Regions from separate parts of the Pseudoalteromonas carrageenovora IAM 12662 genome, predicted to be linked through region 1. Evidence: predicted binding sites of a transcription regulator. Region 1 holds the regulator's gene; the other holds the start of a gene.
The links. Region 1 encodes NrdR, which represses ribonucleotide reductase genes. Its sites were predicted from a motif close to AAACACNANATNTNGTGTTT; they were not measured.
Positions count from the first base shown of each region.

Region 2: the regulator NrdR is predicted to act here: its motif matches at 10,550-10,569, upstream of nrdA (class 1a ribonucleoside-diphosphate reductase subunit alpha).

Region 1 covers NZ_LT965928.1:2,884,124-2,900,644, reverse strand. The annotation lists gene ALFOR1_RS13115 (response regulator) at 1-348, shown strand, start outside; gene thrA (bifunctional aspartate kinase/homoserine dehydrogenase I) at 578-2,995, shown strand; gene thrB (homoserine kinase) at 3,005-3,940, shown strand; gene thrC (threonine synthase) at 3,952-5,235, shown strand; gene glyA (serine hydroxymethyltransferase) at 5,507-6,763, shown strand; gene nrdR (transcriptional regulator NrdR) at 6,868-7,317, shown strand; gene ribD (bifunctional diaminohydroxyphosphoribosylaminopyrimidine deaminase/5-amino-6-(5-phosphoribosylamino)uracil reductase RibD) at 7,320-8,456, shown strand; gene ALFOR1_RS13080 (riboflavin synthase) at 8,473-9,126, shown strand; gene ribBA (bifunctional 3,4-dihydroxy-2-butanone-4-phosphate synthase/GTP cyclohydrolase II) at 9,156-10,268, shown strand; gene ribH (6,7-dimethyl-8-ribityllumazine synthase) at 10,370-10,834, shown strand; gene nusB (transcription antitermination factor NusB) at 10,850-11,260, shown strand; gene thiL (thiamine-phosphate kinase) at 11,357-12,331, shown strand; gene ALFOR1_RS13055 (phosphatidylglycerophosphatase A family protein) at 12,328-12,813, shown strand; gene ALFOR1_RS13050 (ligand-binding sensor domain-containing diguanylate cyclase) at 12,851-15,937, shown strand; gene ALFOR1_RS13045 (hypothetical protein) at 15,979-16,521, opposite strand, start outside.
Region 2 covers NZ_LT965928.1:1,680,779-1,697,299, reverse strand. The annotation lists gene ihfB (integration host factor subunit beta) at 1-252, opposite strand, end outside; gene rpsA (30S ribosomal protein S1) at 319-1,986, opposite strand; gene cmk ((d)CMP kinase) at 2,082-2,792, opposite strand; gene aroA (3-phosphoshikimate 1-carboxyvinyltransferase) at 2,900-4,177, opposite strand; gene serC (3-phosphoserine/phosphohydroxythreonine transaminase) at 4,177-5,259, opposite strand; gene gyrA (DNA topoisomerase (ATP-hydrolyzing) subunit A) at 5,376-8,075, opposite strand; gene ubiG (bifunctional 2-polyprenyl-6-hydroxyphenol methylase/3-demethylubiquinol 3-O-methyltransferase UbiG) at 8,254-8,964, shown strand; gene ALFOR1_RS07650 (HAD family hydrolase) at 8,964-9,644, shown strand; gene nrdA (class 1a ribonucleoside-diphosphate reductase subunit alpha) at 10,689-12,971, shown strand; gene nrdB (class Ia ribonucleoside-diphosphate reductase subunit beta) at 13,038-14,168, shown strand; gene yfaE (class I ribonucleotide reductase maintenance protein YfaE) at 14,168-14,440, shown strand; gene ALFOR1_RS07630 (DUF1287 domain-containing protein) at 14,506-15,063, opposite strand; partial or broken gene ALFOR1_RS07625 (hypothetical protein) at 15,124-15,597, opposite strand; gene ALFOR1_RS07620 (hypothetical protein) at 15,882-16,301, shown strand.

The DNA of each region.
Region 1 (16,521 bases):
GTATGTGATGATTCAACAGTTGCCCGTAGGCAAGTTGTGCGCTGTTTAAATGACAGTCTAAGTGCAGAGATTCAACAAGCAGTAAATGGTGTGCAGGCTTTAGCATTATTGCGAGAGCAACATTTTGACTTGATTTGTTTAGATTTAACAATGCCAGAACTAGACGGAGTGCAGGTACTCGAAACAATAAAAGCAGAAAAAATAGAGTGCTTTGTATTGATTATTTCAGCAGATATTCAAGAGAAAATGAAAGTAAGAGTAGCCCAGCTAGGCGCAATCGACTTTATTGAAAAACCCATTAATAAATCTAAATTAAAAGAAATATTGCATAAATTTGGCATTCATTAGGTTATTTTATATTAAAAAAGGCTGTTTTATCTTTTCAATTAGGGTTGACAGCATAGCCTCTGTTAAGGCAGTCTTAAGCCTATGAAAACAATTAATCGCGTACTGACCATTATTATTACAACCACCATTCTTACTGGATAGTGGCATAGGTCGGTGCAACAAATTTAAAGGCCTGTGTTCACTTAGAACACAGGCCTTTTTTCGTTTTATGGGATGAGGAACATAAACAATGCGCGTTTTAAAATTTGGCGGCTCTTCGCTTGCCGACTTTGCATGCTTAGAACAGGTAGCTCAGTTAGCTAAAGCACAATTAAAAGATGAAATGTTACTGGTACTTTCAGCGCCAGGCGGGATGACCGATTCACTGGTTGCGTTAGCTGCGGCAGCAGAGCAAGGTTTAGATTTTTCACAGCAATGGCAAGCACTTGTAAGCCGATGTGAAGGTTTAAAAGCTGATGTGGAAAAAACAGGTGTGGTTGTTTCTAATTGGCCAAACTTAGGTGAGCTTAAAAATAAATTAGATGGCGTAGCGCTTATAAAGTGTTGCCCAGATCAGGTTCGTGCATTTGTAATTAGTTTTGGTGAGCGTGTGAGTGTGTCGCTTATGCAAAGTTTATTAAGCTCGCACGATGCTAAATATTTAGAAGCAACAAGCTGTATAGCCTCAACAGGTGGCTACATTGATGCTGAAGCTGATTTAGTAACAAGCAAAGCGCGTTTTCAAGCTGTACTTAAAGAAAACCCAGCCACTATTTATATTATGCCTGGTTTTACAGCAAGTAATGAACAAGGTGAGCTTACAACGCTTGGTCGTAATGGTTCTGATTATTCTGCAGCAATTGCAGCTGCCTGTTTAGAAGCTGAAATTTGTCAAATTTGGACGGATGTAGACGGTGTTTACAGCGCCGACCCTCGTTATATCAAAAAGGCGACTAAAGTAGATTTCTTATCTTATAAAGAAGCGATGGAGCTTTCTTACTTTGGCGCTAAAGTACTTCACCCTAAAACGATTTTGCCGTGTGCTAAAGCGGGTGTGCCGTGTGAAATTAAAAATACTCATAACCCAGATGCCCAAGGCTCATTAATTGGTAACGATTATAAATCTGACGAGCCAGTAAAAGCGCTTTCAAGTTTACAAGACTTAGCCATGCTTACCGTTTCAGGCCCAGGTATGAAAGGTAAAGTGGGTATGGCGTCTAAAGTGTTTAACGCACTGGCACACGACAACGTATCAATTGTATTAATCACGCAATCTTCATGTGAATTTAGCATTAGCTTTTGTGTTCACGAAAGTGATTTAGCGTTGGCACTTGATGCGTTACAAACAGCATTTGAACTTGAGTTGCAAGCAGGGCTTATTGAGCCAGTACAAGTACAGCGTAACTTAGCGATTGTTACACTTGTGGGTGATAACATGCGCGCACACCGTGGCTTAGCTGCTAAGTTTTTTGCCTCGCTTTCACAAGCACAGGTAAACATTGTTGCCATTGCACAAGACTCTACCGAGAGTGCTATTTCAGCGGTTATCGATGGTGAGCTATGTAACGATGCAGTGAAAATATGTCATGAGAACTTCTTCACGCATGTGCCTTCAATTGATGTGTTTTTATTAGGTTGCGGCTTAGTAGGACAAGAGCTTATTTCTCAGTTAGAGCGCCAACAAGCATGGCTTGAAAAGCGTAATATTAAGTTAAACCTTTATGGTGTAGCTAATTCTCGTCAATTACATTTAGATAGTGAAGGCATAGCGTTTGCTGATTGGCAGCAAAAGTTAGCAGCATCTGATCAGGCGTTTGATTTAAATTTAGTAGAGCAATTTGTTAAACAAAACCATTTAGTTAATCCTGTTTTAGTTGATTGCACGTCGTCTGATGCACTTGCTGCACAATACGTCGACTTTTTAAATGCAGGCTTTCACGTAGTTGCAGCTAATAAAAAAGCAACAACTAGCTCGTACACGTACTACCAAGACTTAATTGCAGCAACACAAAAAAATAATCGTAAATTTTTATACGAAACTAATGTAGGCGCAGGCTTACCGGTAATCGATAACTTACAATCGTTATTTGGTGCAGGTGATGAGCTGCTTGAGTTTAGTGGAATTTTATCGGGCTCACTTTCATACATGTTTGGTGCACTGCAAGATGGTTTATCACTCTCTGAAGCCACAGTTAAAGCTAAAGAAAGTGGTTTTACAGAGCCTGATCCTCGTGATGATTTATCTGGTACCGATGTAGCACGTAAATTACTGATCATTGCTCGCGAAGCGGGTATGAAGCTAGAGCTTAGTGATATAGAAGTTGAGTCGGTATTACCACAAGGTTTTGCACAAGGCGACAGTGTTGATGAATTTATGGCAAAACTGCCAAGCCTAGATGCGCCATTTAATGACCGTATTCAAAGTGCTGCCGCAGAAGGAAAAGTTCTTCGTTATGTAGGCACAATTAAAGAAGGTCACTGTAAAGTGGGTATTGAAGCTGTTGATTCATCACATGCATTAAATGTAATTCGTGATGGTGAAAACGCCTTAGCAATTTTAAGTCAATATTACCAACCACGTCCGTTTGTGATTCGTGGTTACGGCGCAGGCTCTGAAGTAACAGCCGCAGGCGTATTTGCTGATATCTTAAAAACGTTATCTCGCTAGGAGTTCATTATGATTGAAGTATATGCTCCGGCATCTATAGGTAACTTTGCAGTAGGCTTTGATGCGTTAGGCGCAGCCCTTGCGCCAATTGATGGCAGCTTATTAGGTGATGTAGCTGTTGTTAGTGCTGCACCAAGTGATGAGTTTGTTTGTTCTGGCGAATATGCTCATAAGTTACCAAGTGATCCTAACGAAAACTTAGCGTATCAATGCTTGGTACATTTTAGAGCGCATGTAGCGCCAAATATGCCAAGCGTAAAATTAGAGCTTAAAAAGAACCTACCAATTGGTTCAGGGTTAGGCTCTAGCGCGTGTTCAGTAGTAGCAACGTTTGCCGCATTAGATAAATTTGCACACACTAATTTAAGCCAAGTTGAGCTCATTGAGCTAATGGCTGACTTTGAAGCAATAGTAAGTGGTGGTCGTCATTACGATAATATTACGCCATGTTATTTAGGTGGGCTGCAGCTTACAGGCGATTTAATCCCTGATAAATCAATTGCGTTACCAGTTGATGAAAACTGGTACTACGTTGCTGCGTTTCCTGGCTTTTCGCTTAATACCGCAAAAGCTCGCTCGGTATTACCAAAAGAGCTAAGCATGCACGCAGGTGTTGAGTTTGCACAGCGTTTATCTGCTTTTAGTAGTTTATTATTAACGCAACGTTTTGATGATGCACTTAGCATTATGCAAGACGATATAGCTGAGCCGTATCGTGCACCATTAATAACAGGGTTTAACGAAGCTAAAGCAAGTTTGCCAGCGCTTGGTGCAGAAATTGTGAGTATTTCAGGTGCAGGCCCTACGCTATTTACAGTGTGTAAAACATTAGAAGCTGCTGAGAAATGTGCACAGTGGCTAGAGCAACATTATATAAATGAGCAGGGGTTCTGCCACATTTGTAAATTAGATAACGACGGCACGCGTCAATTAAACGTTTTATAGGATAGGCAGTTATGCAATTACATAATTTAAAAGATGGTTCTCAAAAAGTGTCGTTTGTTGAAGCGGTAAAAGCAGGTTTAGGGCGCAACCAAGGTGTTTTTTTTCCTGAATCTCTTGCTCCAATAGCTGACGTAGACGCCTTACTTGATATGGACTTTGTTACTCGCAGTGGTAAAATTTTATCGCACCTTATTGGTGACGAGTTACCAAGTGATACGGTTGCTCAAATGGTTAAAAATGCATTTAACTTTCCTGTTAAGCTAGTAGAAGTTGAAGAAAATACATACTGCTTAGAGTTGTTTCATGGTCCTACGCTTGCGTTTAAAGACTTTGGCGGACGCTTCATGGCTGAGTGTTTAGCGCAGTTTAATCAAGGTGAAAATGTTACCATTTTGACCGCAACATCAGGGGATACAGGCGCTGCTGTAGCACATGCTTTCTATAATAAGCCAAATATAGATGTGGTAATTTTATACCCTAAAGGCAAAATTTCACTTGCTCAGCAAAAGCTTTTTACAACGCTTGGTAATAATATTCATTGTTACGCAGTGGAAGGTAGTTTTGATGACTGCCAAGAACTCGTTAAAAAATCGTTTTTAGATGATGAAGTTAAATCAACACTTGGCCTTAATTCAGCTAACTCAATCAACATTAGCCGCCTAGTGGCGCAAGTGTGTTATTACTTTGAAGCCATTGCTCAATTACCTAAAGAAAAACGTGCAACAGCGCATATTTCAGTACCTAGCGGTAACTTTGGTAATGTATGTGCCGCCATGATTGGCGCGGTAATCGGTATGCCAGTAGGTAAACTAAGTGCTACAACTAATCAAAATGATACAGTTCCGCGCTTTATGCTTGATAAAAACTGGGCGCCAAACGCAACGCTTGAGTCGCTTTCAAACGCGATGGATGTAAGTAAACCTAATAACTGGCCGCGCGTGCAAACAATGTTAGATAATAACTGGTTTAGCTACGATAACTTTTATTCAAGCAGCGTAAGCGAGCAAGATACACAAACTGTGATGAAAAATATTCAACAAACAGGCTATGTAGCAGAACCACATACGGCGATTGCTTACCAAGGTCTTGTTGAAAATAGAGCACCTGGTGCCGCGGGTATCTTTTTAGCAACAGCACATCCTGCTAAATTTAAAGAAAGCGTAGAAGAGATTTTAAATATTGAACTTGATATGCCAAAACCATTAAGCGATGCATTAGCTAAACCGTGCTTAGCAAGCGATATTAACGCCGATTATGATGCGTTACGCACTGAAATACTGGCAAAGTTAGGTTAACCCAGTAGCGAAAAATTAAGCGGCTTAGGCCGCTTTTTTATTATTTAAAATAGGTATTAGCACGCTGCTATCATTAACTAATTAAATGTAAAAAATAAAATTCATTTAAATTATTAATGCATTTATAAAAAAATATCATCTTAAAAACCCTGTGAAATAGTTTCAATCCCTGTTTAAATATCCTCAACTTAAGAGCGTAGGCAAAGAGTCGTTTAAAGCGTACAATAAAGCCTCTAAAAAAACACCATACACGTTGCCCTAGGAGACCCCAATGTTAGAACGTAGCATGAATATTTCGGATTTTGATTCAGAGTTATTTGACGCGATAAACAAAGAAACTGCTCGCCAAGAAGAGCACATCGAATTAATCGCTTCAGAAAACTACTGTAGCCCACGTGTACTAGAAGCACAGGGTTCACAGCTTACAAACAAATACGCTGAAGGTTACCCAGGCAAACGTTACTATGGCGGTTGTGAGCACGTTGATGTTGTTGAACAACTAGCAATTGACCGTGCAAACGAGTTATTTGGTTCTGACTATGCGAACGTTCAGCCACATGCTGGTTCTCAAGCAAACGCAGCTGTTTTCTTAGCATTATTAGATGCTGGCGACACAGTACTAGGTATGAGCTTAGCTCATGGTGGTCACTTAACGCACGGTTCACACGTAAGCTTCTCTGGTAAGCTTTACAATGCAATTCAATACGGTCTAGATGAAGCAACGGGCGAAATTGATTACGCACAAGTTGAAGCGCTAGCACTTGAGCACAAACCAAAAATGATTATTGGTGGTTTCTCAGCGTACTCAGGTATTGTTGATTGGGCTAAGTTCCGTGAAATTGCAGATAAAGTAGGCGCTTACTTATTTGTTGATATGGCTCACGTTGCAGGCTTAATTGCTGCGGGTGTTTACCCAAGCCCAGTACCTCATGCACACGTTGTAACAACGACAACACACAAAACACTTGCTGGCCCTCGTGGTGGTTTAATTATTTCTGCATGTGGTGATGAAGCTATTTACAAAAAGCTTAATAGCGCTGTATTCCCTGGTGGCCAAGGTGGTCCTTTATGTCACATTATTGCTGCAAAAGCAGTGGCATTTAAAGAAGCACTACAACCAGAGTTTAAAACATACCAAGCTCAAGTAGTTAAAAATGCACAAGCTATGGTTGCTGTAATGCAAGAACGTGGTTACAAAATCGTATCTGACAAAACAGAAAACCACTTATTCTTACTTGATTTAATCGATAAAGATATCACAGGTAAAGATGCCGACGCAGCGCTTGGTAATGCAAACATTACAGTTAACAAAAACTCTGTACCAAACGATCCTCGCTCACCGTTTGTTACTTCTGGTTTGCGTATTGGTTCACCTGCAATTACACGTCGTGGCTTTAAAGAAGCTGAGTCGAAAGAACTTGCTGGCTGGATTTGTGATGTATTAGACAACATTAACGATGAGTCTGTACAAGCGCAAGTTAAAGAAAAAGTAAAAGCAATTTGTGCAAAATTACCTGTATACGCTTAATTGCATAAGCAGTAGTAATTTAGATCACAACTGTTTAGTTTTTTGCTAAGATAAAAGGCCGCTATATAGCGGCCTTTTTTGTTTTAAAACGGAAGTACCGAGTTATGCATTGCCCATTTTGTACCGCAAAAGATACTAAAGTTATTGATTCTCGCCTAGTCGGTGGAGGCCACCAAGTTCGCCGTCGTCGTGAGTGCAACGATTGTCACGAGCGCTTTACTACATTTGAAGGGGCAGAGCTCGTTATGCCGCGCGTAATAAAACAAGACGGCAGCCGAGAACCATTTAACGAAGATAAGCTTCTAAATGGCCTTAACCGCGCCCTTGAAAAGCGCCCAGTGAGTACCGAACAAGTCGATGAAGTTGTTAATATTATTAAATCTCAATTGCGTGCTACTGGTGAGCGCGAGATATCAAGCCACTTAGTCGGTGAGTGCATTATGGAAGCGCTTAAAAAGCTCGATAAAGTAGCGTATGTAAGATTTGCCTCTGTGTATCGCTCGTTCGAAGATATACGCGAGTTTGGTGAAGAAATTGCCCGTTTAGGGGAGTAATAATGCAAAGCCAAATACCATTTACCGAACAAGATGAAATGTATATGGCGCGCGCCATAGAACTTGCCAAAAAAGGTCGGTTTACAACAACACCAAATCCTAATGTGGGATGTGTGTTAGTTAAAAACAACCAAATCATTGGTGAAGGTTTTCATCAGCTTGCAGGGCAGGGACACGCTGAGGTTAATGCGCTTGCAGTGGCTGGTGAGAAGGCAAAAGGCGCTACGGCTTATGTCACGCTTGAACCGTGCAGCCATTACGGACGCACTCCCCCGTGCGCTGAAGGTTTAAAAGCCGCAGGTGTAGTAAAAGTTATAGCTGCAATGGTTGATACCAACCCGCAAGTAGCTGGTAAAGGGCTTAAAATACTTAGCGATGCTGGTGTTGAAGTTGCATTTGGATTGTTAGAGCAACAAGCTCGTGCACTTAATTTAGGTTTTTTTAAGCGTATGGAGCAAGGCTTGCCTTACGTAACATGTAAAATGGCCGCAAGTATTGATGGTAAAACCGCACTTAAAAATGGCCAAAGTAAGTGGATCACAGGTTCTGTAGCACGCCAAGATGTGCAGCTGTATCGCGCTCAAAGCTGCGCAATTTTAACCGGTGCAGATACCGTACTTGTTGATGATGCAAAACTTAATGTACGCCAAAACGAATTGCCACAATCTTTACCTACAGATTTACCGCTTCGCCAACCTGTGCGTGTTATAATTGACTCGCAAAATAGATTAACACCTGAACTTGCCTTATTTAGTATTGAAAATGACGTAATAATTTTTACCACCAAGGTTGATAAATCAAAGCAGTGGCCGCATTTTGTAAGACATATAGAAGTAAGTGGGATTAACGCAAAGGTTAATTTAACTGAGGTTTTACAGCAGTTAGCTCAATTACAGATTAATAATGTATGGCTAGAAGCAGGTGCTACACTTGCTGGTAAAATGTCTGAACTTAATTTAATTGATGAATTTGTATTTTACTTAGCACCAAAATTAATGGGGTGTGATGCAAAAAGTTTAGTAAATTTTCCTGAATTGACGAGTATGCAAAATACAGTTGATTTAACATTTAATGAGTGTGTACGTATTGGCGACGACTTACGTATAACTGCAGTAAAAAAACTCATTAAAACCACTTAATAAAAAGAGTAGCACTATGTTTACTGGAATAATTGAAGCCACAGGCAAAATTGCCTTACTACAAAAAAAACAAGGCGACTTAGCTATTCGCATTCAAAGTGCTGATCTTGATATGAAAGATGTAAAACTTGGCGATAGCATTGCAACCAACGGTGTATGTTTAACTGTCGTAGATAAACATATAGATGGTTTTAGCGCTGATTTATCCAACGAAACAATTAGCCTTACAGGCTTTGCTCATTATGCTTTAGGGCAAACTGTAAATCTTGAAAAAGCGATGCAGCCAGTATCTCGCTTAGGTGGTCATTTAGTGTCAGGGCACGTAGATGGTATAGCAACAATTACTGCCATTACACCTAATGCCCGCGCAACAGAGTACTGGTTGAGCACCAATGAAAATTTAATGAAATACATCCCTTATAAAGGGTCTGTATGTATTGATGGCATAAGTCTGACAGTAAACGCTGTTGAAGGTAATAAATTTAAACTAACAATAGTACCGCATACTAGCGAGCAAACGACCATCGCTGATTTTAAAGTGGGGACGCAGGTTAATTTAGAAGTCGACCAAATTGCACGTTATTTAGAACGTCTAATTAAAGGCGCTGAGCAACCTACAGGCTCAGACATTTCAATGAGTTTACTAGCTAAAGCTGGTTTTATTAAATAACGACACTGATAACTTACACGAGCAAATTTATGAATTTACACAGCGCACAAGAAATCATCGACGACATTAAAGACGGAAAAATGGTTATTTTAATGGACGATGAAGATAGAGAAAACGAAGGCGATTTAATAATAGCTGCTGAGCATATTAGCGCAGAGGCGATTAACTTCATGGCTACTCATGGCCGTGGTCTAATTTGTTTAACCATGACTCAAGAGCGTTGTGAGCAACTTGATTTACCATTAATGGTTAAAAACAATGGCGCAGCGTTTTCTACTAACTTTACTATGTCGATTGAAGCATCTAAAGGTGTAACAACGGGCATATCTGCAGCAGATAGAGCGCGTACAGTTCAAGCTGCTATTGCAAAGGGGGCTGTACCAAGCGATATCGTACAACCTGGACATATTTTTCCTATTATGGCGCAACCTGGTGGCGTTTTAACACGTGCAGGGCATACCGAAGCTGGCTGTGATTTAGCTCGTTTAGCAGGGCTTGAAGCATCATCAGTTATTGTTGAAATACTTAATGCCGATGGCACGATGGCGCGCCGCCCAGATTTAGAAATATTTGCTAAAGAGCACGGTATTAAAATTGGCACTATTGCTGATTTAATCGAATACCGTAATTTAAACGAAACCACAATTGAACAAGTTGCTAAGTGTAAGTTACCGACTGAACACGGCGAGTTTGATTTAGTAACGTACAAAGACACTATCGACGGACAATTACATTACGTATTGTTAAAAGGCGAAATTAAAGAGCAAGAACCAACGCTTGTTCGCGTGCATTTACAAAGTACCTTTAACGACATTTTACTTTCAGACAGAAGTGCGGACCGTAGTTGGGGTCTTTCTGATGCGATGGCTTACATAGCGAAAAATGACGGTGCTCTGGTTATTTTAGGCAAGCAAGAAAGCACTGAAGAGCTAGAAGCAACAGTAAAAGCATTTGCCGCTGCTGATGCCGGTGAAAATGTAACACCTCGTAAATTTAAAGGTACATCGCGTACTGTCGGTGTTGGCTCGCAAATACTGGCTGACCTAGGTATTAAACAAATGCGCCTTATGAGCCGCCCTAAAAAGTATCATGCACTTTCGGGCTTTCATTTAGAAGTGGTTGATTACGTTGAGCCGCAATAAGCGGTTTGCTTTAAACTAGTCTATTTTTTTATTTTTATGGTATGATGCGCAGCAATTTTTGCGCAATCGCAACCGCTTGAACATATTTTTAGGGTTATCAAATGAAAATTATTGAAGGTAATAAGTACGCTCCAGGCAAAAAATTCGCTATCGTTATTTCTCGTTTTAACGACTTTATTGGTAGCAGCCTACTTGAAGGCGCTGTTGATGAGTTAAAACGTACCGGTGGTGTATCTGATGACGACATTACTGTTGTTTATGTACCTGGTGCAGTTGAACTACCTTTAGCGGCAAAACGCGTTGCAGCAAAAAAAGAGTATGATGCAATCATCGCATTAGGCGTAGTGATCAGAGGTGGTACACCACACTTTGACCTAGTTGCTGGCGAATCAAACAAAGGCCTTGCAAATGTATCGCTTGAGTATGATATCCCGGTTGCATTTGGCGTATTAACTACAGAAAGCATTGAACAAGCAATTGAACGCGCTGGTACCAAAATGGGTAACAAAGGCGGCGAAGCGGCATTAGGCGCGCTTGAAATGGTTAATGTGTTAGATAAAATTTAAGTTTAAGGAATTTTTGTGAAACCAGCAGCAAGACGTAAAGCACGTATCTTAGCACTTCAGGCCGTTTATTCTTGGCAATTAAGTGGCAATCTAATTGCCGATATCGAACAACAAATGTTGATCGAAAACGACGTGACTAAAATTGATGTTGAATACTTTAAAGATTTAGCTACCGGCGTTGCTGTTAACTACAAGCAATTAGACGAAGCTGTATCTCCACATTTAACACGTCCGTTTGATGATTTAGATATGGTTGAGCGTGCAATCTTACGTTTAAGCGCGTATGAGCTTAAATTCCGTGAAGATGTACCTTACAAAGTAGCAATCAATGAAGGCATTGAACTTGCTAAAATGCTTGGCGCAGAAGATAGCCATAAATTTGTAAACGGTGTACTTGATAAAGCTGTTAAGCATTTACGCAAGTAATACTAACGCACTTAAAGCGCGCCAATTTAATGAGTAGCGCTTTGTACGTTAGTACACGTTAAAAAGGAGAGCCGGCATAGGTCGGCTTTTTTGTGTATGAAGGAATTTGAATTAATAAACCGCTACTTTAAAGGTCGCGGGATCACCCGTCGTGACGTAAACCTTGGTATTGGCGACGACTGCGCTTTAGTAACCGTGCCGCAAAACTGCCAACTCGCTGTTACAACAGACACCCTCGTTGCAGGTGTACATTTTTTTGATGATATTTCCCCTCGCGCATTAGGCCACAGAGCACTTGCTGTTAATTTAAGTGATTTAGCAGCAATGGGTGCTGAGCCTACATGGGTATCAGTTGGGTTAACATTACCAAGTATTGACCAAAAGTGGATTGAAGAGTTTACTGAAGGTATGCACGAAATTGCAGAATACTTTAATGTACAAATTATAGGAGGCGACACCACGCAAGGGCCGCTAACTATTACTATTTGTGCAAAAGGGACAGTACCTGAAGGCACTGCACTTCGCCGTAGTGGCGCAAAAGTAGGTGATTGGATTTATGTAACTGGCCCATTAGGGGATGCTGGGCTTGCGATTGAATCACGTAAGCAAGGCATAAGTATTGAGCCAGAGCATTTAAAGTACTTAAATAAACGCTTTGACTTTCCAACACCACGCGTTGCAGCTGGACAAGTATTACGAGGCCTTGCTTCATCAGCTATTGATGTGTCAGATGGCTTACTAGCTGACTTAAGCCACATTCTCGATATGTCTCAAGTTAATGCGTCGGTTAATATACAAAGCATTCCTACATCAGATGCAATGCGGTCAAGTCTTGAGTTTAAACATCAATTACCGTTTATTCTTAATTACGGTGATGATTACGAACTATTGTTTACTGTACCCGATAGTAATAAAAGTATGCTAGAAATGAAGCTACGCCAATATGGTGTAGACGCAACATGCATTGGGCAAATTAAAAGTGGCGATGGCCAAATAGAGCTTTTACATAATGGTGAAAAGTTTGATTTTGAGCAACAAGGCTTTGAGCATTTTGCCAAGGAGCCAGTTTGACTTCCAAAAGACAGTTTAATTTAAAGCGCCCACATCAATTATTTGGTTTGGGTTTTGGTACTGGCCTTGCGCCAGTTGCACCTGGTACATTTGGTACTTTTGCAGCATTACCATTTATTTTTACAACCATGTACTTCCCGCTATGGCTACAAATTGTATTTGCAGTAGTAATTAGTATTTTTGGTATATGGGCATGTGGAAAAACCGTTGATGATTTAGGTGTACACGACCACCCTGCAATAGTGTGGGATGAAGTTGCAGGCTATTACATTACTATGATTGGGGCCGCGTTAAGCTGGCAAACATTATTAGTTGGTTTTTTATTGTTTCGCTTTTTTGATATAGCCAAACCGGGCCCAATTCGTATGCTAGACAAACGCGTTCACGGTGGTGTTGGTATTATGGCTGATGATATATTAGCGGGTATATTTTCGCTGGTATGTTTGCAAGCATTAATAAAAGCAGGTTTACTACCCTTTTAATTTTTATCTTCAATTTGTTTAACTAGGTGGCAGCAATATGATGCGATTTTTACTGGTTTGTGTACTGATGTTGTGCGCTATGCCAAGTTGGGCCTCAATTACTGATTATGTAGTTAAGCAATGGAATATAAAAGATGGGTTGCCCTCGCAATCACTAAAAAGTGTAGTGCAAGATCAACAAGGCTATATGTGGCTAGGCACTCAGTTTGGTTTAAGTCGATTTGATGGCACTACATTTACAAACTACAATACGCAAAATAGTCCTTTTTTACCTAGCAATGGTATTAATAAGCTTTTAGTCGATTCGAATGGTTTATTGTGGATTGGCACAAAAAGTGGTTTGGTTGTTATTAACCCGGCTACATTTGCAGCACAAGAATTTAATATTAAAGGCCCTGTAAGAGACATACTTGAAGACTCTAAAGGCAGCATATGGATAGCCGCCAATGGCTTGTATTACGTTGATAGAGGGCAAGTTGATTTACGTACTCAAGTAAATGGGCCTTTGCCTATTGTTAATGCAACCGTAATTACTCAAATAGTTGGCTCTGTAAGCAAAATGGCGCTTTCTCCTGAAGGTATTTGGCTGGTTAATGATCGCCACTTATTACGCCTAACTAAAAGCTCCTCTGATTTTTCTAAACTACGCTTAGAACTTACTGCGAAAATATCGCTACCAGAGCGGTTAGCACAAACGATTGTTCACGACCTTTCTTTTTTAAATGGAAATTTATACTTAGCTTCTGAGCTAGGGGCTTACTTTTTAGATTTAGATGACGAGTTACGACCATTTCCATTACCTAATACGAATAACTCTGCCGTTTATAAATTTATGAGTGATACCGATGGTGGCTTATGGATTTCGACTTATGGGCGCTTATTATTTAGAGACAAAACGGGTGAGTGGCAATGGGTAGAGCCAAGTCAGCTTGATCAAAGTATATGGTTTGCAGACATATTTAGAGATGACAAAAATAACGTGTGGCTTGCAAGCTTTAGTGAAGGTTTATGGCTTGCTCATGAAGGGCGTGTAGAAAGGCATTCTGCGGTATCGCAAATGACCGAATCGGTTATGGCTATAAGCCAAGCACCAGATGGAAAACTATGGGTGGCTAATAAAAGTGGCATTGGTTATTTTGATTTAGATAAAAGTTTTATTAATTTATTACCAAGTAGTAAGTACGGGCGCGCTTCCGTTCATGACTTACAATTTGATGGAGACCGTTTATACATAGCGACAGGGCGTGGGTTATTTGTTTTTGAAAACAATACTCTTTATACCGTACCTGGGCGTGCGCTTCGTGATAATCCGGTGTTTGCAATTAGTCGCTCGAGTAAGGGCGGATTTTGGATAGGCACAGGGCGTGGTTTGTATCGCTTAAATTATGCTGGCTTAACTCCTTTTGCTTATAACGCATTCTTAGGTAGTAAGTTTATTACCTATGTATTAGATAAAACAAATTTTGGTGTAATTGGTACAAGTAAAGGAGCATATTACTTTACTGACCGCGGTATCGAAAAAATAGGCGACCAAACCACACTCGAAAGCGCATACGTAACCAGCGTGCTGCATATTGATGGTGTAGGTATTTTAATTGGCTCGCTAAACGATGGCCTTTTTTATAGAAGTACGCAGGGCCAATGGAGACAACTTGATGCTGCCAATGGTTTACCGTATGGGTCTATATTTAGTTTAGAGTACGACGAAACCCTAAAGCATGTTTGGGTTAGTACAATGAAGGGCGTTTATAGAATGCCTGTTGATCAATTTAAAACAGATATTAAAAATTTAAAAGTTGAAGAGGTTATTTCATCTTTTGATCGCCAATTAGATGGCAAGGCTAATCAGTGTTGTAGTGGACTTGGTCACGATGCGGTGGCCGATACAGGAAGCTCTATTTGGTATCCTAGCTTGCAAGGTGTAGTAGAAATACCTAAAAATGTAGAGCTTTTTGGCCTGCTTGCAATAAAACCCAAAATAGAAACTATCACAACGCCGCTTCGTAATTTAACTACGGCTGCGCTTGGTAAAAAGCCATCACTTGAAACAGATGAGCGTGATATAACCCTTACTTATACCGCCATTGATTACTATGCTCCTAATAGTATTGAATTTAGATATAAGCTAACAGGCTTAGACAGTGATTGGCGTTATGCAAATACTCGCCGAGAAGCTATCTATACAAACTTACCGGCTGGCTCGTTTTTGTTTCAGTTAGAAGCTAAACGCCAAGGTGAGGATTGGACTAAAGCACAAGAAGCTGAATATGGCTTTACAGTGCCAGAGCGCTTTGATGAAACCATTTACTTTAGGCTGTTAATTACCAGTGGCTTTGTTTTATTAATTTACTTAGTATTTTGTGTGTTTAGAGCGCAAGAGCGCAGAAAGCAAGAAGTTCTCGAGGGGCTTATTACAGAGCGTACATTGGAGCTTCGTCAAGCTAACGATAAACTTGGGCAAGTAAACTCACAGCTCAAATTAGTTAGTCACTCAGATGAGCTTACAGGGCTTCGTAGTCGTCGCTTTTTGTTCGATCAGCTCCCTAAAGATATAGAGCACTTTCAGCGCAACTCGCAATCGCTACAAGCTCAGGGGAAATCGCTGGTGTTAGTGATTATTAACTTTGATAACTTTAGCCGTATAAACGATGCTTATGGTCCCATTGCGGGAGACAGTTGTTTACAGCAAATGGCGGCATTGTTAAACGCCCGTACTCAGGGCTCTGATTATGTAGCGCGTTGGAGTGGTGATGAGTTTTTATTATTACTACGTGATTTTAAGTGTAATAAAATAGACAGTTACGCATCTGACTTATGTAAATTTATAGCCAGTAATTCGTTTCAATTACCTAATGGTAAAACAACGAGCATTACGGCGTCGATTGGTTGGTCATTTTATCCATTACCGTTATTAGGCGGGCAGGTAATTAGCTGGGAAACCTCTATTAACTTGGCAGATATAGCGCTTCATCAAGTTAAAAAACGCGGTGGTGATGGCGTGGCTAATATTACTTTTGATGAGCAACTAGATGCATTTGAATTTGAACAAAACTCTAATGTTGATCAGCAATTAGGTATTTTACAAAGTAATGGCTTGGCAGATATAAAAGTGTGGATGCGATAATGCCCGACCAAGGTTATTGGTCAGGCATGGTAAGGTTAACTCTATTTGTTAAGCCAAGCTGGTAATATTGCAACCGACTCTGGGGCTGTAAATGCCGTACTGGTATCGGCGCTTATATCACCGCCTGAACTGCTTAAAATATTATTAAATCGCATAACCACGTTATTTGACTTCTCAGCTACGTATAAATCTGTTCCGGTATACATAATATCAACAGGGTTACCCAGTAGGGTATTTGGACCGCTAATAGTGGTACTTATGTTTACCAAGCCCGATGCCGTTGCTACGTTATTCAATACGTATATTTTGCCATCGTCAGCAACTGCTGCGCTACCAACATCAGAGAGTATTAGCGAGCTACTTAGCGAGTCGTAGTCGATGCCGTGTATGTTGCTTGGTGCTGCTAGTGCTGTGCCTGCATTTGCTGGCGTTATAAGCCTATCCTCAACTGCAATATTAGTACTACCAGCCATTAGTTTGCTTTTAACTTCGTCAAATACAGCAACGGTTCCATTTGTTAGTGCTACAAAAACTCGATCAGTGTTTACATCGTAATCAACATCCCAAGGGCGAGCATCATTTGC
Region 2 (16,521 bases), 1.2 Mb from region 1:
TTTGCCAGGTTTAAAATGAGGTACATGCTTTCCTTCAAGCTCAACTGTATCGCCAGTCTTAGGGTTACGACCTGTGCGAGGAGCGCGGAAATGCAAAGAGAAACTACCAAAACCTCTGATCTCAATACGATCCGAAGTAGATAATGAGCCGGCCATTTGTTCAAGAATTTCTTTTACTGCATTTTCAACATCTTTCACTGGAACGTGTGCGTGTTGTTCCGCAAGTGTTTCTATCAATTCTGACTTAGTCATAGCGTTTCCTTAAAAAGAGATATAGGAAGGGCATTAATGCCCTTCCAACTAAAAACTAATTATATATTAGTCTTTTTGTGCATTTGCGAAAGCAGCTGCCATTGCGTTTTCAAACACTGGCTCTTCTTTCTTAAGCTTCTCAAGTACTTCTTTCTCTTCTGCTTCGAAAAGAGCTTTAACTGATAAGCTTAAAGTGCGGTTCTTACGATCAACACCAACGTATTTAACTTCAATCTCGTCGCCTACAGAAACAACAGTAGTTGCATCTTCAACGCGCTCTTGAGCGATATCAGCTACACGGATGTAACCTTCAACGCCTTCGATAAGTTCAACAGTTGCGCCTTTCGCATCAACTTCAGTCACTTTACCTTTAACAATAGCACCTTTTTTGTTTGCATCAAGGTAGTTATTGAATGGGTCAGCTTCGATTTGCTTAACACCTAGAGAGATACGTTCACGCTCTGGGTCAACTTGCAGTACGATAGCAGTGATTTCGTCGCCTTTCTTGAATTCACGTACAGCTTCTTCGCCAGGTGTATTCCAAGAAATGTCTGAAAGGTGTACAAGACCATCAATACCACCGTCAAGACCGATAAAGATACCGAAGTCAGTGATTGATTTGATCTTACCAGTAACTTGATCGCCTTTGTTTTGAAGACGAGCAAATTCCTGCCAAGGATTAGCAATACATTGCTTAAGACCAAGAGAAATACGACGACGTTCTTCGTCGATTTCAAGAACCATAACTTCAACGTTGTCGCCAAGGCTTACAACTTTAGAAGGATGGATGTTCTTGTTAGTCCAATCCATTTCAGAAACGTGTACTAGACCTTCAACGCCTTCTTCGATTTCTACGAAGCAACCGTAATCAGTAAGGTTAGTTACACGACCAGAAAGTTTAGAACCTTCTGGGTAACGACCAGCGATAGCTGCCCATGGATCTTCGCCAAGCTGTTTAAGGCCTAGAGATACACGAGTTTTATCTTTGTCGAATTTAAGAACTTTAACTGCGATTTCGTCACCAACATTAACGATCTCTGAAGGGTGCTTAACACGCTTCCAAGCCATATCTGTAATGTGTAGTAGACCATCAACACCACCAAGGTCAACGAATGCACCGTAGTCAGTAAGGTTCTTAACGATACCTTTAACTTCTTGACCTTCAACAAGGTTAGCAAGAAGCTCTTCACGTTCTTGTGAGTTTTCAGACTCGATAACTGCACGACGTGAAACAACAACGTTGTTACGTTTTTGGTCAAGCTTGATTACTTTAAATTCAAGCTCTTTGCCTTCAAGGTGAGTTGTGTCACGTACTGGACGAACATCAACAAGTGAACCAGGTAGGAAAGCACGGATTGAATCAACTTCAACTGTGAAACCGCCTTTAACTTTACCGTTGATAACACCAGTAACAGTCTCTTGCTCTTCACATGCTTTCTCAAGACGGATCCACGCTTCGTGACGCTTCGCTTTCTCACGAGAAAGGATAGTTTCACCGAAACCGTCTTCAATTGCATCTAGTGCAACATCTACTTCGTCGCCTACAGCAACTTCAAGTTCACCAGCAGCATTTTTGAACTGCTCTGCAGGGATAGCACTTTCTGATTTAAGACCAGCATCTACAAGTACAATGTTATTCTCGATAGAGATTACTGTACCTTTAACAATAGAGCCTTGCTCTGCTTCAAAACCCTTTAAGCTTTCTTCAAATAACTGCGCAAAATTTTCTGACATACGAATATACGTCTCATATATTAATACCAATAAGCAACCATGCTGCATGGGGTTGTTAAAATAGCACTGGCATCCTGCTGGCGCATAAAAAGTGTTTAGCTTCGTTTAGGAAGCCGACCTTCAGAGATTGCAATATCAACTAAAGTTATAACTTTATCAAACACTTGCTGAGCATTAAGCTCACTAGTGTCTATCTCGATAGCATCTTCTGCAGGTACAAGCGGAGCAACGGCACGATTCATATCGCGCTCATCACGAGCTTGAATGTCCTGTAATAGACCACTTAGTGTAACATCATGGCCGCGCTCATTCAACTCAACAAAGCGTCTACGAGCACGTTCTTCTGCGCTAGCGGTTAAATATATTTTTAACGGCGCATCTTGAAATACCACAGTGCCCATATCTCTGCCATCAGCAATTAAGCCATTTTCAGTGCGAAACGCACGCTGGCGACGTAATAGTGCTTCACGAACGCGAGGTAAAGCAGCTACTTTCGATGCAGCTGCACCCACTTCTTCATTACGAATAGTGGTTGTTACGTCTTCGCCTTCTAAAATAACTTTTCCTGCATTAGTTTGGCTATCTACCAAAAACTGCACATCTAAGTTTGCAGCAAGCGGGACTAACCCTTCTTCATTATCTAATGCAATTTGGTGATGAAGTGCAGCTAAAGATAAAACGCGATAAATCGCACCGCTATCTAACACATCCCACCCTAACTTGTCGGCTAACAAGCGACAAACAGTTCCTTTACCTGAACCACTTGGGCCATCAACGGTGATCACGGGCATTAATAACGCCTGCATTTAAAACCTCCTGCAATGCACACCTAAATAAACCGCGACATTATACGTCAGTTATTAAAATATATCTGCTATAAGTGTGTAACTTTTTATAAATAGTTATAAAAGCCCTATTCACTTACCGACGCTAAAACATTGAAAAAAGTAGGGAATGTTTTATAAGTACACTTAGGATCATTAATGGTTATAGGCTTTCCGCCTACGGCAACCATTGAAAAACACATAGCAATACGGTGATCGTCATAGGTATCAATAGCAACGTCATTAAATGTTTCCGGTGGTGTGATCTCTATAAAATCTTCACCTTCGACTACATGCGCACCTACTTTTCGAAGCTCGGTAGCCATTGCATATAAACGATCTGTCTCTTTTACGCGCCAGTTATATATATTGCGAATAGCTGTTGGGCCTTTGGCAAAAAGCGCAACGGTTGCAAGTGTCATAGCAGCATCAGGGATAGAATTAGCGTCAATGTCTACGCCTTTTAATTCGCCCTTTCTAACCACTAAACGCTCATCATACCACTCTACTTTAGCGCCTACTTGTTCCATTACTTTTGCAAAACCAATATCACCTTGAACCGATTTAGCACCAACACCTTTAATTTCAATCTCGCCGCCAGCAATAGCTGCTGCTGCAACAAAATAAGAAGCCGAAGATGCATCACCTTCAACCATTATGCGTTCAAGTGATTGGTACTGTTGACCACCTTTTACTTTAAAGGTTGCATAATTATCGTGTTGAACATTAATTCCAAAACGAGCCATAACGCCTAAAGTAATATCAATATAAGGCTTAGAGACTAAAGTACCTTTAATTGTTATGTGTGTATCACCGCTAAATAAAGGAGCTGCCATTAATAAAGCCGTTAAAAATTGACTTGAAATACTGCCGTCAATTTCAACTTCTCCGCCATTTATTTGCCCACCCACTATTTTAAGTGGTGGATAATCTTTATGTTTAGTGTAAGTAATGTCACCGCCTAGTGCTTGCAGTGCATCAACTAAGTGCCCTATTGGGCGCTCTTCCATGCGTGGCTCGCCTATTAACTCATATTCGCCACTTACAGCCGCAAGCACAGCTGTTAAAGGGCGATATGCCGTACCCGCATTGCCTAAAAACAAAGGCTCACTAGGCGTTTTAAAAATGCCACCTACGCCATTTACAGTCGCTATGGTGTGCTCTTCATTAAGTGTTACATTTACACCTAAAAGCTTTAAAGCCCCCAACATATGACGAATATCATCACTATCAAGTAAGTTCTCTACAACGGTTGTTCCATTAGCAAGTGCTGCTAATAATAAAATACGGTTTGATAAGCTTTTTGACCCAGGTAAAGTTACTGAGCCGTTTACACGAGAAATAGGCTCTAAGCGAAGTTGCTCCATTAGCTATTCTCCTTTGCAAAGCTAGCCATAAAATCCACAAGCGCCTGAACACCTTCAAGAGGCATTGCGTTATAAATACTTGCACGCATACCGCCAACTATTCTGTGACCCTCAAGTGCTAACAAACCTGCGTCTTTAGATTGCGTAACAAACTTTTCATTCAAGCTTTCATCATTAAGCCAAAATGGAACATTCATTCGTGAACGACAATGCTTAGCTACTTTATTGGTATAAAAAGAAGATTCATCAATGAAATCATAAAGTAACTGCGCTTTTGCAATATTTTGAGCTTCCATTGCTTTAACGCCGCCATTACTTTCGAGCCATTCAAATACTTGTGCAGCTAAATACCATGCAAAAGTAGGTGGAGTGTTAAACATGCTACCCTGTTTTGCTTCAAGGGCGTAATCTAAAATCCCTGGCTTTGCTAGACCTTTACGCTCGAGTAATAATTTACGAACAATAACGATTGAAATACCCGATGGACCGATATTTTTTTGTGCACCAGCATAGATTAAATCAAATTTATTAACGTCGATCTCGCGCGATAAAATAGTCGATGACATATCTGCGACAATTGGCGCCGTTGGGTGTGTTGGTACTTCAAAAATTTCTAGTCCATCTACCGTTTCATTAGGACAGTAGTGAATGTACGATGCATCAGCAGGTAAAACCCAGTCAGCTACTTGTTTTATTGAAAACTCGCCATTAGCATCATTACGTACATCAATAGAGGTTGCTTTAGTAAACTTATTAGCTTCATCCGTTGCACTTTTAGACCACACACCATTTTCGCAATAAACCGCAGCTTTACCTTCTTGGTGCAAGTTTAAAGGAACGGCACTAAATTGACCGCGACCACCACCGTGCATAAATAGCACTTCAAACTCATCACTAATGTTCATTAATCGACGAAGGCTGGCTTCGCATTTAGCTGTGAGTGCTAAAAAGTCTTTGCTGCGATGGCTTATTTCCATCACAGACACACCCAAATCTTGCCAATCCAAAAATTCTTTTTGTGCTTTTTGCATAACCGCTTGCGGAAGCATGGCTGGCCCCGCACAAAAATTGTATTTACTCATTACCTTTGCCTCATTCCAGTAATTTAACTACTGAGCATAAATAATAAAATTTATGCTCTATTAATTTTTTTCAACAACATTAAAAAAAGCGGCCTTAGCCGCTTTTTCAATTTCAATTATTCAGAAGGAGGATTGTCATCCACGGCTTCGTCTATAACTGCATCAACTGTTTCAACGTCTTCAATATCAATTAAGTCACTTTCTGTAACTTCAATCTCTTCGATACGTTGTAAACCAACTACTTGCTCTTCGTCAATAGTTCTGATCAAAATAACACCTTGCGTGTTACGTCCAACCGTAGAAACTTCATTAACGCGAGTACGTACTAAGGTACCACGATTAGAAATAATCATTATTTCATCGTTATCGTCAACTTGTACAGCACCTACTACAGCACCGTTACGCTCACTCACCTTAATAGATACAACACCTTGTGTTGCACGGCTCTTAGATGGGTAATCTTCAAGTTGTGTACGTTTACCGTAACCATTTTCAGTAACGGTTAAAATAGCACCGTCAGTTTTTGGTACAATTAACGATACTACGCGTTGATCATCTGCCATTTTAATACCACGAACACCGGTAGCAGTACGGCCCATAGGACGTACACCTTTGAAACGAATTTCAGGGTTACCTTGCTCATCAAGTACTGGGTTGCCGTCTTCATCAACCACTGCTGACTCTTCAGCTTCTTTAAAGCGTACAACTTTACCTGCATCAGTAAACAACATAATTTCATTGCTACCATCGGTAATATCAACACCAATTAGGCTATCGCCTTCATTTAGGTTAACCGCAATAATACCGCTCGCACGTTGACGACTGTATGCTGTAAGTGGTGTTTTCTTCACTGTACCAAATGCTGTAGCCATAAAGATGTATTTATCATCTTCGTACTCGCGTACAGGTAAGATAGCAGTAATACGCTCATCATCTTCAAGTGGCAATAAGTTAACAATTGGCTTGCCGCGCGCAGCACGACTTGCAAGTGGTAACTGGTAAACTTTGAGCCAGTATAAACGGCCTGCAGTTGAGAAACACAATATTGTATCGTGCGTGTTTGCCACTAATAAACGCTCAATGAAATCTTCATCTTTCATCTTCGTTGCAGATTTACCTTTACCACCACGACGCTGCGCTTCGTAATCAGATAACGCCTGATACTTAACATAACCTTCGTGAGAAAGCGTAACAACGACGTTTTCTTCAGTAATTAAATCTTCTAAGCTAATATCGTGTGCAGCAGCGTTGATCTCAGTACGACGCTCATCACCATATTGCTCTTTTATTTCAACTAGCTCATCACGAATAACTTCCATTAAACGCTCAGGTGTAGCCAAAATGTATAATAGTTCAGCAATTAAATCTAAAAGCGCTTGATATTCAGTTAAAATCTTTTCATGTTCAAGACCTGTTAACTTGTGTAAGCGTAAATCTAATATTGCTTGAGCTTGTTGCTCAGAAATATAGTACTGCCCATCACGAATACCTAACTCCGCAGCTAACCAATCAGGACGAGCTACATTGTCTTCGCCGGCTTTTTCAAGCATTGCTTGTACATTACCTAATTCCCACGGACGCGCTGTTAAAGCAACTTTAGCTTCAGCAGGTGTTGGAGATTTACGAATAAGATCAATTATTGGGTCAATGTTAGCAAGTGCAATTGCTAAGCCTTCAAGCGTGTGTGCACGGTCGCGAGCTTTACGTAAGTCAAATACTGTACGACGAGTTACTACTTCACGGCGGTGAATAATAAACTCTTCAAGCATTTCTTTTAAGTTAAAACACTTAGGTTGATTATTTATTAACGCAACCATATTCATACCAAACACAGTTTGTAACTGGGTTTGAGAATATAAGTTGTTTAATATTACTTCACCTACGTCACCACGTTTTATCTCAATGACGATACGCATACCGTCTTTATCAGATTCGTCACGTAATGCGCTAATGCCTTCAATTTTCTTATCTTTAACAAGCTCAGCTATTTTTTCAATTAAGCGTGCTTTATTTACTTGATAAGGAATTTCATGAACGATGATTGTTTCGCGACCCGTTTTTTCATCGGTTTCGATGTCGGCGCGTGCACGCATGTACACTTTACCACGGCCAGTTAAATAGGCTTGTTCGATGCCTTTTTTACCGTTGATAATTGCAGCAGTTGGGAAGTCAGGGCCTGGGATATAATCCATTAACTCATGAATAGTTAAATCAGGATTTTGAATAAGTGCTAAACAGCCATTAACCACTTCAGTTAAGTTATGTGGTGGGATGTTAGTCGCCATACCTACCGCAATACCTGATGAACCATTTACTAATAAGTTAGGAACCTTCGTTGGTAAAACGTCAGGAATTTGCTCTGTGCCATCGTAGTTAGGTACGAAATCAACCGTTTCTTTTTCAAGATCGGCCAATAACTCATGCGACATTTTTGCCATACGTACTTCTGTATAACGCATTGCCGCTGCTGAATCACCATCAACCGAACCGAAGTTACCTTGGCCATCTACAAGCATATAACGTAGAGAGAATGGCTGTGCCATACGGACTATTGTGTCATAAACTGCACTATCGCCGTGTGGGTGGTATTTACCGATTACATCACCGACCACACGGGCCGATTTTTTGTAAGGCTTGTTCCAATCATTACTAAGCTCGTTCATTGCAAACAAAACGCGGCGGTGAACAGGTTTTAAACCATCACGTACGTCTGGTAGTGCACGTCCTACAATTACACTCATCGCGTAATCTAAGTAGGAGTTTTTTAACTCGTCTTCAATATTGACTGGCAGAATTTCATTGGCGAGATCAGTCATTTGATATCACATTCCTTCAGTATCAGCTCTTTGCAACCCGGTATTAGGCGCCAAGAGTATTTGTTATTATTTCTAAGTGACCATGCTATCACAATTAATTTGGATTTACAGGCGCAAAACTTTGCGATTTATCAATTTAGCCCTATATAATGGCCTCAGATTGACGAGGAAGTATTTTATGACCGAACATCAAAATGTAGATCACGCAGAAATAGCAAAATTTGAAGCCATCGCAGAGCGTTGGTGGGACCAAGATGGGGAGTTTAAACCTCTTCACGAAATTAACCCATTACGATTAGACTTTATAGCTAATAAAACTCAAGGCCTATTCGACAAAGAAACACTCGACGTAGGTTGCGGTGGCGGCATACTCAGTGAAAGTATGGCGCGTATGGGGGCAAACGTAACAGGCATAGACATGGGGCAAGAGCCCTTAACTGTTGCCAAATTACACAGTTTAGAAACAGGTGTAAATGTAGATTACATAAAAGTACCTGCCGAAGAATTTGCGTCACAGCATCCTGAACGCTTTGACGTGATTACCTGTATGGAAATGTTAGAGCACGTGCCCGACCCTGCCTCTATCATTCATGCTGTAGCAGAGCTTGCTAAACCAGGCGCAGACGTTTTTTTCTCTACCCTTAATAAAACACCTAAGTCTTACTTGTATGCCATTGTTGGCGCTGAAAAGCTGCTAAAAATGGTACCAGAAGGTACGCACGACCATAAAAAGTTTATTAAGCCTGCGCAATTAATCGTATGGGCAGAGCAAGCTGGATTAAAAGTGCGTGCAAGTGCAGGATTAACGTATAACCCGTTTTCAAAGCAATACACACTAAATACAGATGTAAGCGTTAATTACATACTTCATTTTGAGAAGTTAGCTTAATGGCTAGCTCTCAAACCCCCACTTCACTTGTAAATTACGATGCGTTTTTATTTGACTTAGACGGTACGCTTCTTGATACCGCAGATGATTTAGGCGCTGCTTTGAATGCTGTACTTCGCTCGCAAGGCGTAGATGAAGTAACCAGCGATGTTTATCGCCCTGCTGCCTCTAACGGTGCTGGTGCATTATTAGAAGCTGGTTTTAAAACGTTATGGCCTGAGCAAGCACAAAGCACACTTATAAAACAGCTCGTTGATGAGTATGCTGCAAACATAGCAAATCAAACCGTTTGTTTTTCTGGTATAGAACCACTACTTATTGCGCTTTCTCATAAAAAGATCAAATGGGGGATCATGACTAACAAGCCCGGCTTTTTAACTGATCCTTTAGTGGCTGCTATTCCCGCTTTAAAAGATGCAAGTGTTGTGATCAGTGGCGATACTTTAGCTGAGGCTAAACCCTCACCTTTACCACTTATACATAGTGCAAAGCTGATGGGGGTAGACCCTAAACGCTGCTTGTACGTTGGCGATGCACAGCGTGACATTCAAGCAGGCAAAGCTGCAGGTATGCATACCGCCACAGCACTTTGGGGCTATGTACCTAGCATTGACGAAGCTGTTAGCTGGAATGCCAACTTTAACTGGCAAAGTCCGATTGATGGATTCAACCATATATAGTGCCATGTTAATTATTAAACACTATATATTGTGATTATGTTAGTTTTTACGCAAAGCTTGATGATAATAAAACCAGTCGAAATTTATTTTCAAATTGCGTAAATTTAGCAGATCATTAGTTTAATTGTCATTTATGTGTGAGCGTCTACTAACATAATTACATTATCCCAAAGTTATCCACAGACAGGGGCAAGTATGTCCCTTGCAAAACAACTCAGACCACATTAAAGTTTTATTAACACTTTGATGGAATTGATATTTCAACTAGGTGGAGGGGCTAACATCATACCCAAGGTTTGAATATGATGTTAGCAAAGACACTTGCTAAAATTTTAGGAAAGCGCCCTAGTGTGGAAGTTTGAGCGTATCTTATTCTTATATTATCGGCAAGTGACTAAACTCAGATTTAGGATAACTAAAGTTGAAGTTCAGTTTATCTATAGAAATATCAGAAAGTGTAATAATAGGTATTTTTAAAATTATTACACTGAGCAGCATGCTCTTTGTATAAATTTAAATGGGCTATCTTTTAGCCCATTTCTATATCTTACCTCTAATTATGCTTTTCATTTATAAAAGCGTTCTACCATGAACACTAAACAATTCACTTAGGTAGTACACTGAAGCCACATATAGTGCTATGTTAATTAATAAACACTATATATTGTGATCGTGTTAGTTTTTACGCAAAGCTTGATGATAAAAAAACCAGTCGAAATTTATTTTCAAATTGCGTAAATTTAGCAGATCATTAGTTGATTTTTACATATTTCAACTTAAATGATTGTTCGAAGGTGAGTGTCTACTAACACAATTACGTTATCCCAAAGTTATCCACAAACAGGGGCAATTATGTCCCTTGCAAAACAACTCAGACCACACTATCTTGTGATCTCTAAATTGAACAACACCAGATATTGTGGCCAAATGTTATTCAATTAAATTCGCCAATACGGTGAAACTTATAATAAATGAGTATGTACCTTGCTATTGCGAGGTATAAAGCATTGGTCAAAATACATAATCCCCAAGGAATACAGGCAAATGAACCAACAGTTATCTGTAAGCAAACGTGACGGGCGTAAAGAGCCTCTTGATCTGGATAAGATCCATCGCGTTATTGAATGGGCCGCCGAAGGTTTAAAAAACGTATCGGTTTCGCAAGTTGAATTAAAATCACACATTCAGTTTTACGACGGTATTCGTACTAAAGATATTCACGAAACCATTATTAAAGCAGCTGCAGATCAGATTTCAAAAGAATCGCCTGATTACCAGTACTTAGCGGCACGTTTAGCCGTGTTCCATTTACGTAAAAAAGCGTATGGTCAGTTTGAGCCACCACGTTTATTTGACCACGTAACAAAAATGGTTGAAGACAAACGCTACGACGCTCATTTACTTGTAGATTACACAGAGCAAGAGCTTGACGAGCTAGATGCATACCTAGATCATTCTCGCGATCTTAACTTTAGCTACGCAGCAGTAAAACAGCTTGAAGGTAAATACTTAGTTCAAAACCGTGTATCGGGTGAAATTTACGAAAGTGCACAGTTTTTATATATTTTAGTGGCCGCGAGCTTGTTCTCTGACTACCCACGTGAAACACGTACTGATTACATCAAACGTTTTTACGATGCGGTATCAATGTTCAAAATATCATTGCCTACGCCTATTATGTCGGGTGTACGTACGCCTACTCGTCAATTTAGCTCTTGTGTACTTATTGAATGTGGCGACAGCCTTGATTCAATCAATGCAACGTCGTCAGCTATTGTAAAATACGTTTCTCAGCGTGCGGGGATTGGTATTAACGCAGGTCGTATTCGTGCTCTAGGTAGCCATATTCGTAACGGCGAAGCATACCACACCGGTTGTATTCCATTTTACAAGCACTTTCAAACAGCGGTTAAAAGCTGTTCACAAGGCGGTGTACGCGGCGGCGCAGCAACATTGTTCTACCCGCTTTGGCACTTAGAAGTAGAAAACCTACTCGTACTTAAAAATAACCGTGGTGTAGATGACAACCGTGTTCGTCACTTAGATTACGGCGTACAGTTTAATAAATTAATGTATTCTCGTTTAATTAAAGACGACTACATTACGTTATTTAGCCCATCAGACGTACCAGGTCTTTACGACGCCTTCTTTGAAGACCAAGACGAGTTTGACGCGTTATACATTAAATACGAGCAAGACGACTCAATTCGTAAAAAGCGTATTAAAGCAATTGAGCTTTTCTCAATGTTTGCTCAAGAGCGTGCGAGCACAGGTCGTATTTACTTACAAAATGTGGATCACTGTAATACGCATAGCCCGTTTATTTCTAAAGTGGCGCCAATTCGCCAATCTAACTTATGTTTAGAAATTGCATTGCCAACTAAGCCACTAAATAACGTGAACGACGAAGAAGGCGAAATTGCTCTTTGTACACTATCTGCGTTTAACTTAGGTGCAATAGAGTCACTTGATGAGCTTGAAGAACTCGCTGAGCTTGCAGTACGTGCACTTGATAACTTACTTGATTTCCAAGACTACCCAGTACCGGCTGCACGTAATGCCACTATGGGACGTCGTACGTTAGGTATAGGTGTAATCAACTACGCATACTACTTAGCTAAAAACGGTAAGCGTTATTCAGACGGCAGCGCAAATGCGCTAACTCACAAAACATTTGAAGCGATTCAATATTACTTAATGAAAGCGTCTAATGAGCTTGCTAAAGAACGTGGTGCATGTCCTAAGTTTAACGAAACAACGTACTCTCAAGGTATTATGCCAACAGATACGTACAAACGTGACCTAGACAAAATTTGTGATGAACCTCTTCACCTAGATTGGGATTCACTTCGTGCGAGCATTCAAGAGCACGGTATGCGTAACTCAACACTAAGTGCGTTAATGCCATCAGAAACATCGTCGCAAATTTCTAACGCAACTAACGGTATTGAGCCACCACGTGGTCACATTAGCGTTAAAGCAAGTAAAGACGGTATTTTAAAACAAGTTGTGCCTGAGTACGAACGTTTGAAAGATAATTACGAGCTATTGTGGGATATTCCATCAAACGATGGTTACTTGCAACTTGTAGGCATAATGCAAAAATTTATTGACCAAACTATCTCGGCCAATACTAATTATGATCCAAGCAAATTCGAAGGTGGTAAAGTACCTATGAAAGTCTTATTAAAAGACTTACTAGGCGCCTACAAATTAGGTGTTAAAACCTTGTACTACCATAATACACGCGATGGTGCATCTGATGCACAAGACGACACGCCAGAAGTCGAAGATGACGATTGTGCAGGCGGCGCGTGTAAAATATAGTTGCTGATTTTAATTTTAAGCGGGCGTTTAGCCCGCTTTGTTCTGATAGTTTTTTGAGTGATAAACATGTCTTATACTACTTTTAGCCGTAATCATAATAACCAAATGCAAGAGCCAATGTTTTTTGGCCAAACTGTAAACGTATCGCGTTACGATCAACAAAAATACCCTATTTTCGAAAAGTTAATTGAAAAGCAACTGTCTTTCTTTTGGCGTCCTGAGGAAGTAGATGTAAGTAAAGACCGGTTAGACTTTCAAGCATTACCAGATCACGAGAAGCACATATTTTTAAGTAACTTAAAATATCAAACATTGCTTGATAGTGTTCAAGGGCGATCGCCTAACGTTGCCCTACTTCCTATTGTATCTATTCCAGAGCTAGAAACGTGGATAGAAACATGGGCATTTAGTGAAACAATTCACAGTCGCTCATACACGCACATCATTCGTAACGTAACGCAATCACCAGAGCTTATTTTTGATGATATTGTGAGTAATGACAAAATCAGCGAGCGTGCTGATGCAGTAACAACGTACTACGATGATTTAATTAATTCTGTATCGCTTTACAACCTATATGGCGAAGGCAAGCACGAGATTAACGGTAAAACAGTTATTGTTAATTTATTCGAACTTAAAAAGAAACTTTACCTTGCTATGATGTCGGTAAACATTCTTGAAGCAATTCGTTTTTACGTTAGCTTTGCATGTTCGTTTGCGTTTGCTGAACGTGAATTAATGGAAGGTAACGCTAAAATCATCAAGCTAATCGCACGTGATGAAGCACTTCACCTTTCGGGTACTCAGCATATTTTAAACATTATGCAAGATGGCAAAGACGACCCAGAAATGGCGATTGTTGCTGCGCAGTGCCGCGACGAAGCCATTAAAATGTTTGTAGAAGCAGCTGAGCAAGAAAAAGAATGGGCAGAGTACTTATTCAAAGATGGCTCTATGATTGGTTTAAACAAACACATTTTATGTCAGTATGTTGAATACATTACTAATGCACGTATGACCGCTATTGGCCTACCTGCTCAGTTTGATAACAACAGCAACCCTATTCCATGGATCAACTCATGGCTTGTATCAGACAACGTGCAAGTAGCACCACAAGAAGCTGAAATTAGCTCATACCTTGTTGGTCAAATTGATTCACAAGTAGATGCCTCAGAATTTGGTGACTTTGATTTATAATGAGTGACAAACCCACTGCAAGCATAACGCTTGCAGATAACAGCCAGTGTATAGAATTTACCACTGGCTGCCCTTCAGTTTTACAGTGCTTAGAATCCCAAAAAATAGACGTAGCGTATCAATGCCGCGAAGGCTATTGTGGAGCATGTAGAGCGACCTTACTCACAGGTAATGTTGAATACAACGAAGAGCCTTTAGCCTTTGTACGCGAAGGTGAAATCCTGCTGTGCTGCTGTAAACCCAATGGTAATATAAGTATTAGTTTAAAATAAGCATTTTTAAATTCTGCTTGAGGAAATTTATAGTACAGAGTTTAAGTTAAATATTAATGCCTTAGCTAAAAGCCTTCTGGTACGAATCGATAATGCCCTGTAATTTTATAATTAAAAAGCATATCGCTTTTTTGGGGCCCTCGACCAATATTATGAACTATAAACGGATTGCCTGTCTCTTTTGAGTGCTCATCAATCACCATACCAATGTGCGGTAAATTGCCCGGTAACATCCATGTAACTATATCTCCAGCTTCATAATCTGCTGGGTTAGCAGAGATACTCAACATGTGCCCATGTCTTTTAAAATAAGTTTGTAAATTAGGCACTCTTCGGTGGTCTATATTTTTATCCGGCTTAGTTAAACCCCATATACGTTTAGAAGGATACAATGCAAAGTTTTGCAACATATCTTCGTGTACACGTTTTTGTAAATCTATACCTAACTTTCTGTAACTTCTGATTATAACGTCGGTACATACCCCAATATTTTCAGGCACATCACCACCAGGGTAAGCAATTGAGTGGTAAGCCCCGTCGTAGGTAATATTGTGTTTTGTTCGCTCTAGTAAGGCTGATACTATACTTTCTTCAAACGTGACAGCTTGTGCATCAATACACATTAAAGTAAAAAAGCATCCTAACGTTTTGTTCATATAAATTCCTTTAAAATTCAGCGCTAATTACAACGTATGACTTACATATTTTGGCACATCTATTTTTTTACCACGACTAGCAAATTGCTCGTCAAGCGCGTATGCCATCTTTTCGAGCGGAGCATGGTGATATCCCACACGTTGAATTTCACTAATGTAACGATGCATAAATGCGTCAGCGCCTAACTCAAGCTACTGCGCAACATGAACAAGTTCATGAAAATGAACCCTTAAATTAGTAGCGACGTGGGGAAGTATATAATAAGTATTTTTATACGTTATACCCGCCGCGTCCATATCGACAAAATCACCTAGGCCCATTTCTCGTAGACCCACAAAGTCTGGCTTTGGTATTTGGTCTACAACAACGTAATATGCGTTTTTTAAAAACTCGGTAGGATAAAACCCATCAAATTCATTACTGAATTTATCACAACTCACTTTTTGACTACTGTATTTTAAATTTGTAGAGTCAATCCAATTTTCTATCTGTTCTAGCACAGCTTATCCCCTAAAGTACAAATGCAACACACCATGTGTAAACCTTAACCAAATATTGTAGTAAATTTTTTAACCAGAACTTTTAGTATTATCACCTCTCAACTATCTAAGAAAATAGAACGTATAGAGTATCTAAACAAAAAGCTCTTAATCAAAATTATCATATAAGCATAACTGGTCTATAAACAGTAAAAATCTTTTTTATATTTTTTAAAGTGTTATCATTTGTAACTAAAATAGCAACACTTAAAATCATGTATAATTTTACTAATACACTATTTCGCATGAAAATATTGCGTTTCAGTCCCATTGTCTTACTGGTCATATTAAGTAATACAGCAAATGCTGAAAATATAAAACCGTTCACATCAGATGGCTGTAGTGCTTTTCCGGACGGCACCACAAAACATAAAAAGTTGTGGCTTGCATGTTGTAAAGCGCACGACTACGCCTACTGGCAAGGTGGCACTTATTGGCAACGTTTAGAAGCAGATAAAGCCTTGCAACAGTGTGTTATTGAAGCCGGCGAAACGAGTATAGCGAACCTTATGCTTGTTGGAGTTCGATTTGGTGGCAGCCCTTATACACCATCGACTTTCAGATGGGGCTATGGTTGGCCCTATCCTAGGTTATATCAGGCATTAACAGCTGTTGAAATTAAGCAAATTGCTGCTTTAAAAACGGTATCAACTCAAACCAATTAATAAGTTGTGAAAAACTGGGTTATGAAAATAATATCAAAAGGAATTGAATCACTATGCTTATACTGCTAAGTATCATTTTAACTTTGTTTCCAACGGTAATATCTTATTTTATTTCAAGTAATTACGCTAAGAAGGCTAAAGCGACTAATAAAGGTGCTTACATCAGAGCAGTGCTTTGGCCTAGTGTTTTCTCGTGGACACTATTTGCGGCTGTTGGGCA